3 regions of the Streptomyces sp. 184 genome follow, and region 1 is predicted to be linked to each of the others. Evidence: riboswitches for the same ligand, from Rfam matches in the RefSeq annotation. Region 1 holds a riboswitch; each other region holds the start of a gene.
The links. Region 1 has a riboswitch for cyclic di-AMP ahead of QBL21_RS29535 (transglycosylase family protein). Riboswitches for the same ligand answer to the same signal wherever they lie in the genome.

Region 1 (2,255 bases):
CCCGCCGGAGCGGCCTCGGCGGGCTGCTCCTCCTCCTGCTGCGGCTCCTCGGCCGCCGGCTCCTCCTGCTGCGCCGCGGACGGCTCGGCCGGAGCGGCCTCCGGCTCCTCCAGGGTGACCTCTTCGCCGCCGTCGAACTCGTACTTCTGACCGGGGAAGATCAGGTCCGGGTCGTCGCCGATGACGTCCTTGTTGGCCCCGTAGATCGACTGCCAACCGCCCGCGATGCCGTGCTTGCGGGCAATGTCCCACAGGGTGTCGCCGGAGACGACGGTGTAGGTGCCCGCCTTCTCGTACTTCCTCTCCGGCGCCTGCGGGGCCTGCTCCTGCTGCGGGGCCTCCGCGGCCTGGGCGGGCTGCTCGGACTCGGTCTGCGCCTCGGGCTCGGCCTCCTGCTGGGCCTCCTCGCCACCGCCGGTGGAGAGGTCCGGGGCGGGGCCGCCCTGGGTGAGCCCGGCCTGTACGGAGCAGACCGGCCAGGCGCCGGGGCCCTGGGAGGCGAGCACCTTCTCGGCGATCTCGATCTGCTGCTCCTTGGTGGCCTGGTCGGCGCGCGCCGCGTACTGCGTGCCGCCGTAGCCCTCCCAGGTGCTCTGGACGAACTGGAGGCCGCCGTAGAAGCCGTTACCGGTGTTGATGCTCCAGTCGCCGCCGCTCTCGCACTGGGCGACGCGGTCCCAGGTGTCGACGGAGGCGGCCTGGGCGTGGCCGCCGGCGATCAGGGGGATGGCGACGCCGGCGCTGCCGGCGGTGATGACGAGGGCCCTGCTGCCCCGGGCTATCCGGCCCAGGCGACGGTGACGTCCGCGTGCGGACATGGACATGCTCCTCTCCGACGCCTGCGAGGTGAGCTGTCGGGTTCGAGCTGGAGATGCCCGGCCATGCGGAGCATGGCTTCACCCCAAGCCGTACCGCGCTTGCGCGCGGTCCGGCGCTTACCTGGGTCCCCCGCTCCTGCCGTGGAAGCTGAAAGTGGCTGCACGTCACCGCCGACAGGATTCGGCGTTACGGCGACGAGGTGCCCGCATCGGTGGCGCGAGCACGGCGAGCACCGTAAACACACAGCGGAAATCAGAACAAGCTGTGAACCGTCACCAAGGCCGTTCCGAGCGTCACATCGGAATCAGCGCGACAATCGCCGCATCACGCGCCGCCGCTCAATTACCCCTCCGAAGTGGAGACTTGTCGATTTCAGAGGAGTCGGACACATTGCCCCATGAGATGAGAATTCTGTGAGTGACTTATGTCACTCTGGTCACTCCGGTGTGCCCGCGGGGCCGTCGAGCTGTTCGATGGTGGCGATCGACGGGCCGCGCCGGGCGGCCACTTCGCGGGCCGCCGCCTCGGCGTCGCGCAGCACCCGCAGCGCGTTGCCCCACAGGAGCCTGGCCAGGTCTTCTTCCGACCAGCGGCGGTCCAGCAGCTCGGCGACGAGGTGCGGATAACCGGCCACGTCGGCGAGGTCGGCGGGGGTGAACGGCGTGCCGTCGAAGTCGCCCCCGATACCGATATGGTCGATTCCTGCCACTTCGCGCATATGGTCCAGATGATCCGCCACGGTCGCGGCCGTCGCCTGCGGCCGCGGGTTCGCCTCCTCGAACGCACTCCGCACACGGACCGTTTCGTCGTCCGCCCCGAACGGGTCCAGGCCCCGCGCGCTCAGGTGCTCGTCCACCTCGGCGGTCCACGACACGGCGGCCGGCAGGACGAACTTCGGCACGAACGTGGCCATCGCCACACCGCCGTTGGCCGGGAGCATTTCCAGCACATCATCAGGAATGTTGCGCGGGTGGTCACACAGGGCACGAGCGGACGAATGGGAGAAAACGACCGGTGCCTCCGTGACGCGCAGCGCGGCCCGCATCGTGGCCGGCGCCACATGGGAGAGGTCGACGAGCATCCCGACCCGGTTCATCTCGCGCACCACCTCCTCGCCGAAGGCGGTGAGCCCGCCGTGCCGCGGCTCGTCGGTGGCGGAGTCGGCCCAGTCGGTGTTGTCGTTGTGCGTGAGCGTCATGTAGCGCACGCCGAGGCGGTGCAGGGCGCGCAGGGTGGCGAGCGAGTTGGCGATGGAGTGCCCGCCCTCGGCCCCCATCAGGGAGGCGATCCGCCCGTCGACCCGGGCCGCCTCCACCTCGTCGGCGGTCACGGCGAGTGCCAGATCACCGGGATAGCGGTCGACGAGGCGCCGCACCACGTCGATCTGCTCCAGGCACGCGCTGACGGCGGCGTCCCCGGCCAGCTCCGTGCTCACG
Region 2 (2,255 bases), 2.1 Mb from region 1:
AGGTGCGCGGCATCGTGGAGCCGGCCGCGGTCCGGCTGGCGGCGGTGCGGCGCACCGCGGCGGACCTGGCGGCGCTGGACACGGCGCTCGCGGCGATGGCCGCCGCGCGGGACGGGGCGGCCGAGGCCGTCGCGGCGGACCTCGCGTTCCACCGCGCCCTGCTGGCCGCCTCGCACAACGAGCTGCTGGAGCGCATGGATCTGGTCATCGCCAGCGGACTGGCCGCCCGCGACCGCCTGGTGCACGGCCCCGGGCACCATCCGCAGGACCCGGTGCCGGGGCACCGCGCCGTGCTGGAGGCGATACGGGCCGGGGACCCGGACGCGGCGGAGTCCGCGATGCGCACGCTCCTCGCGCAGGCGGCGCGGGACCTGGCGGAGCTGTCCGCACGGCCGGCGCCGGCACAGGAGTCCCGGCGCGCAGCAGAGGGCGCACCGGAGGAGCAGGCGGCGGGGGCGTAGCCCGTACGACAGGCGCGCCCCGCCGCGCGGACGGATCCGTGCGACGGGGCGGCAGGGGACTCCCGCGGGCCCGGGGCCCCTGCGTCGGTACCTGGTGGAGCGTCAGTACCAGTTGTTGGCCTGCCAGAACTCCCACGCGCTGCACGGGCTGCCGTAGCGGTCGTTCATGTAGTCCAGGCCCCACTTGAGCTGGGTGACCGGGTTGGTGCGCCAGTCGGCGCCGGCCGAGGCCATCTTGTCGCCCGGCAGCGCCTGCATCAGGCCGTACGCGCCGGAGCTGGGGTTGGTCGCGGTGTGGTCCCAGCCGCTCTCCCGCTCCACGATGTTGCTGAAGCAGGTGAACTGGTCCGCGGGCACGATCTCCCGGGCCGCGGCCTGGATGCCGGACTCGCTGGTCGGGACGCTCGCCTGCTGCGCCTCGGTGGCACCGCCGGAGCCGCCGGAACCGGCGGCGGACGACGAGCCGTTCGGGTCGATGGCCTTGCCGACCTTGCCGCCCTCGGTGTCGATGCGCAGCTCGGTGCCGACCTTCAGCGCGGCCGGGTTGTCGCCGATGGCCTTCTCGTTGTCGACGTAGACCCGCTGCCAGCCGCCGGGCACGTCGTACTTCGCGGCGATCTTGGACAGCGTCTCGCCGGCGCCGACGGTGTGCTCGACGTAGCGCTGCTGCTTCTTCTCGGTCTTGGCGGCGCTCTGGTCGGCTTCGGTGGGCTTGCTCGCGGCCTTCTTCCCCTCCAGGTCCAGCTCCTGGCCCGGGAGGATCAGGTGGGGGTTGTCGCCGACGGCTTCCTTGTTGGCCTCGTACAGCCGCTGCCAGTCGGCACCGAAGCCGTTGTCCTCGGCGATCTCCGAGAGTGTGTCGCCCTTTTCGACCGTATAGGCGTGCGCGGCGGTCGCCGCGATTCCGCCGGCGACGGGGAGGGCTATGCCCACCCCCGCGGCAGCGGCGTAGCGGCGGGTGGAGCGCGACTTGGGCGCGCGCCGGGTGCCGGTTCCGGCCATGTTGGCTCGCTCTTTCTCCGACGCCTGCGAAGTGAGCTGTCGGGTTCGGGCTGGAGTTGCCCGGCCGCGTCGTGCTGTGCGGCTTCACCCCGAGTCGGGGAGTCCGGTGCGCTTTGCCACCGTGCCTCCGGCCGACGGAGAAGTGGTTCCCCCGCTCCTGCCCGAACGGCTGTGGGGACGACGGTTCCGGGCTCCGACGGGCAGGACTCGGCGTACCGGAGCGCGGTGCTCGCGTCTGCGAACGTCTGGGACACTAGGAGATCGAACGGCAGATCACAAGAGGATCACGAGGATCCACGCATAGTCTGACGCTCCGTGGTGACGCGCGCACGCGTGGGGCGGCTGGGGCGGGTGTGGCGAACGGCACTCGAACCGCGGCGCAGCGCCTCCAACAGCGGCTGTCCCGCCGGTACGACGAGACCGTGCACCCCGCGGTCCGCGGCGCCGGCCAGCACGGCCCGCCAGGCGTCCGGTCCGGCGGGCGCCGCCACCGGGGTCCAGCGCCCGGCGCCCGGCTCCTCGTACCCGGGGGCGGCGGGCGCGAGACGGCGGAAGGCGGGCACCGTCGGGGCGACGGCGACGAGTTCCGCGCACCGCCGGGTGTCGGCGGCCAGCGCCAGCCGGCGGTCGCTGAGCAGTGCGACGGTGGCCAGCGCCCGCGCCAGCAGCGCGGCCTGCGGGACGCTGTCGGGCAGCGTGACGACCAGCTTCGCCCGGTTCGTGGCGGTGGCCAGGGCGGCGGCGAGCGCGAGCACGTCGTGCGCCGGGTCCGGACCGCCGTCCAGCCACAGC
Region 3 (2,255 bases), 6.3 Mb from region 1:
CCACGTCGCCGTCGCCGCGCAGCGCGCGGTGCTGCCGAACCCGCCGGCCGGCTTCGGCGCCCTGCGGGTCGCCGCGCGCTACCAGGCCGCCGACGCCGACGCCCGGATCGGCGGCGACCTCTACGCCGTGCAGGAGGGCCCGTATGGCGTGCGCTGCATCGTCGGCGACGTACGCGGCAAAGGGCTGGAGGCGGTGGAGTCCGTGGCCGTCGTCATCGGCGCCTTCCGGGAGGCGGCCGAGGAGGAGCCGGGGCTCGACGGGGTGGCGCGGCGACTGGAACGCGCGCTCCAGCGCGAGGAGACGGGGCGCAGCGGCCTCGACCGGGTGGAGGGGTTCACCACGGCGGTGCTGGCGGAGGTCGACCGCGACGGCGGCGCGCTGCGGCTGCTCAACCGCGGCCATCCGGCGCCCGTGCTGCTGGGGTCGGACGGCGCGGCGCGGATGCTCCAGCCGTACGAGCACGCGCTGCCGCTGGGCATGGGCGACCTGGGCACGTGGCCGGACGAGCTGACCGAGGTGGCGTTCCCGCCGGGGGCGTCGCTCGTCCTGTTCACCGACGGCGTGACGGAGGCGCGGAACCAGGAGGGCGTCTTCTACGACCCGCTGGAGCACCTGGACGGCCGCGTCTTCGACGGTCCGCACGAGCTGCTGGACACCCTCCTGGACGATGTCACCCGCTACACGGGCGGACGGGTCGCGGACGACATGGCGCTGTTCGCGCTCTCCCGCTCCCGTAAGCCCTCCGGACAGCCGCCGGCCGAGCCCTCGCGTGCACACGCTCCGTAGTGGAATAGCGCCCCTCCGCATAACAACTGATGCACGATCAGCTAACGACCGGACCTCACCCCGGGTAGCCGACGCGCCAACTTGTCCGTTTCCGCTGGTACATGCCCGGATCGTCCGCGGTAAAGCACAACTGAATAACGGGAACGACTTGGAATCGAACGCCGTCGTCCGCTAGCGTGCGGTAACGCAGCGCGGTCGTCACCGCCGCCGCAAGAGGCGGCACCGTGCGCCGTCGCCGAATCCCGCACGCATCACAACTTCAGTAACGCACCACCTAGGGAACCGGGGAACCACCACCTTGGGGTGAATCGGGCCAACCTCCGCCAGGAGGCGGCCCGTAGGAGACCTTCCTGCTCCGAACCCGTCAGCTAACCCGGTAGGCGAGAAGGAAGGAAAGGAGTACGCCTTCGTGGCGTCCTACAGGCCTGGGCCTGGCTACGGCCATGGCTATGACGATTACGGCTGCGACGGCTATGCGTCCGGCGGCACCGCCCCCGAGGGGTATGCGCAGACCGGTTACGCCGTCGAAGAGCCGGTCGACGAAGTCCTCCCCGAGGACGACTTTCCCTCCCGCGGCCGCCGGCGCCTCCCGAAGCAGCGCGGTGGCAGCATGGCCCGCAGCGGCGCCGTACTCGGCGTCGGCGTCTTCGCCGCCGTCGGCGCCGGCAGCATGGCCACGGCGCAGGAAAAGCCCCCGGTCGCGATATCCATGCCCGACCAGGTCGACTCCGTCACCAGCCAGATCAGCGCCCAACTCCCGGACGCGGAGAGCCTTCCGGGCGTCGGCGAGCTGATACCGACGGACGAGGAGCCCGCCTCCGACACCGTCGTCACCACGGCCCCGCTCACCCAGGTCAGCTACGCGAGCGACGCCGGCTCCGGCACCGCGACCCCGACCGCCGACTCCGGCGAGGCCCTGCGGGCGCGCATCCTTGAGCAGGCCGAGCAGCAGCAGGCGGAGGCCGACGCCTCCGCGCGCGCCGAGGCCGAGGCCGAAGCCGCCAAGCAGGCGGCCGAGGAGGCCGCCGACGCGAAGGCGGAGGAAGAGGAGCGCCAGCGCCGCCTGGAGGAGGAGCGCAAGCGCAAGGCCGAGGAGGAGGCCCGCCGGAAGGCGGAGGCCGAGCGCCTCGCCAAGCTCGCCGCCAGCTACGTCGCCCCGGTCGCCAACTACACGCTCACCTCGACGTTCGGCGAGTCCGGCGACATGTGGGCCGCCGGCCACACCGGCCAGGACTTCGCCGCCTCCACCGGCACCCCGGTCAAGGCCGTACACGGCGGCACGATCACCGAGGCCGGCTGGGCCGGCTCGTACGGCTACCGCATCGTCCTCACGCTCGATGACGGCACCGAGATCTGGTACTGCCACCTGTCCTCCATCATCCAGTCCTCCGGTGAGGTCACCACCGCCGACGTCATCGGGCGCGTAGGCGCCACGGGCAACGTCACCGGCCCGCACCTGCACCTGGAA

Region 2: linked by a shared signal. The riboswitch ahead of QBL21_RS20555 (LysM peptidoglycan-binding domain-containing protein) and the one ahead of QBL21_RS29535 (transglycosylase family protein) in region 1 are both predicted to bind cyclic di-AMP.
Region 3: linked by a shared signal. The riboswitch ahead of QBL21_RS02690 (M23 family metallopeptidase) and the one ahead of QBL21_RS29535 (transglycosylase family protein) in region 1 are both predicted to bind cyclic di-AMP.

The regions. Positions count from the first base shown of each region.
Region 1 covers NZ_CP123230.1:6,976,071-6,978,325, forward strand. The annotation lists gene QBL21_RS29535 (transglycosylase family protein) at 1-818, opposite strand, end outside; cyclic di-AMP (ydaO/yuaA leader) riboswitch at 822-1,015, opposite strand; gene QBL21_RS29540 (dipeptidase) at 1,256-2,255, opposite strand, start outside.
Region 2 covers NZ_CP123230.1:4,902,779-4,905,033, reverse strand. The annotation lists gene QBL21_RS20560 (FadR/GntR family transcriptional regulator) at 1-461, shown strand, start outside; gene QBL21_RS20555 (LysM peptidoglycan-binding domain-containing protein) at 564-1,463, opposite strand; cyclic di-AMP (ydaO/yuaA leader) riboswitch at 1,470-1,644, opposite strand; gene QBL21_RS20550 (hypothetical protein) at 1,748-2,255, opposite strand, start outside.
Region 3 covers NZ_CP123230.1:636,869-639,123, forward strand. The annotation lists gene QBL21_RS02685 (PP2C family protein-serine/threonine phosphatase) at 1-787, shown strand, start outside; cyclic di-AMP (ydaO/yuaA leader) riboswitch at 1,011-1,185, shown strand; gene QBL21_RS02690 (M23 family metallopeptidase) at 1,197-2,255, shown strand, end outside.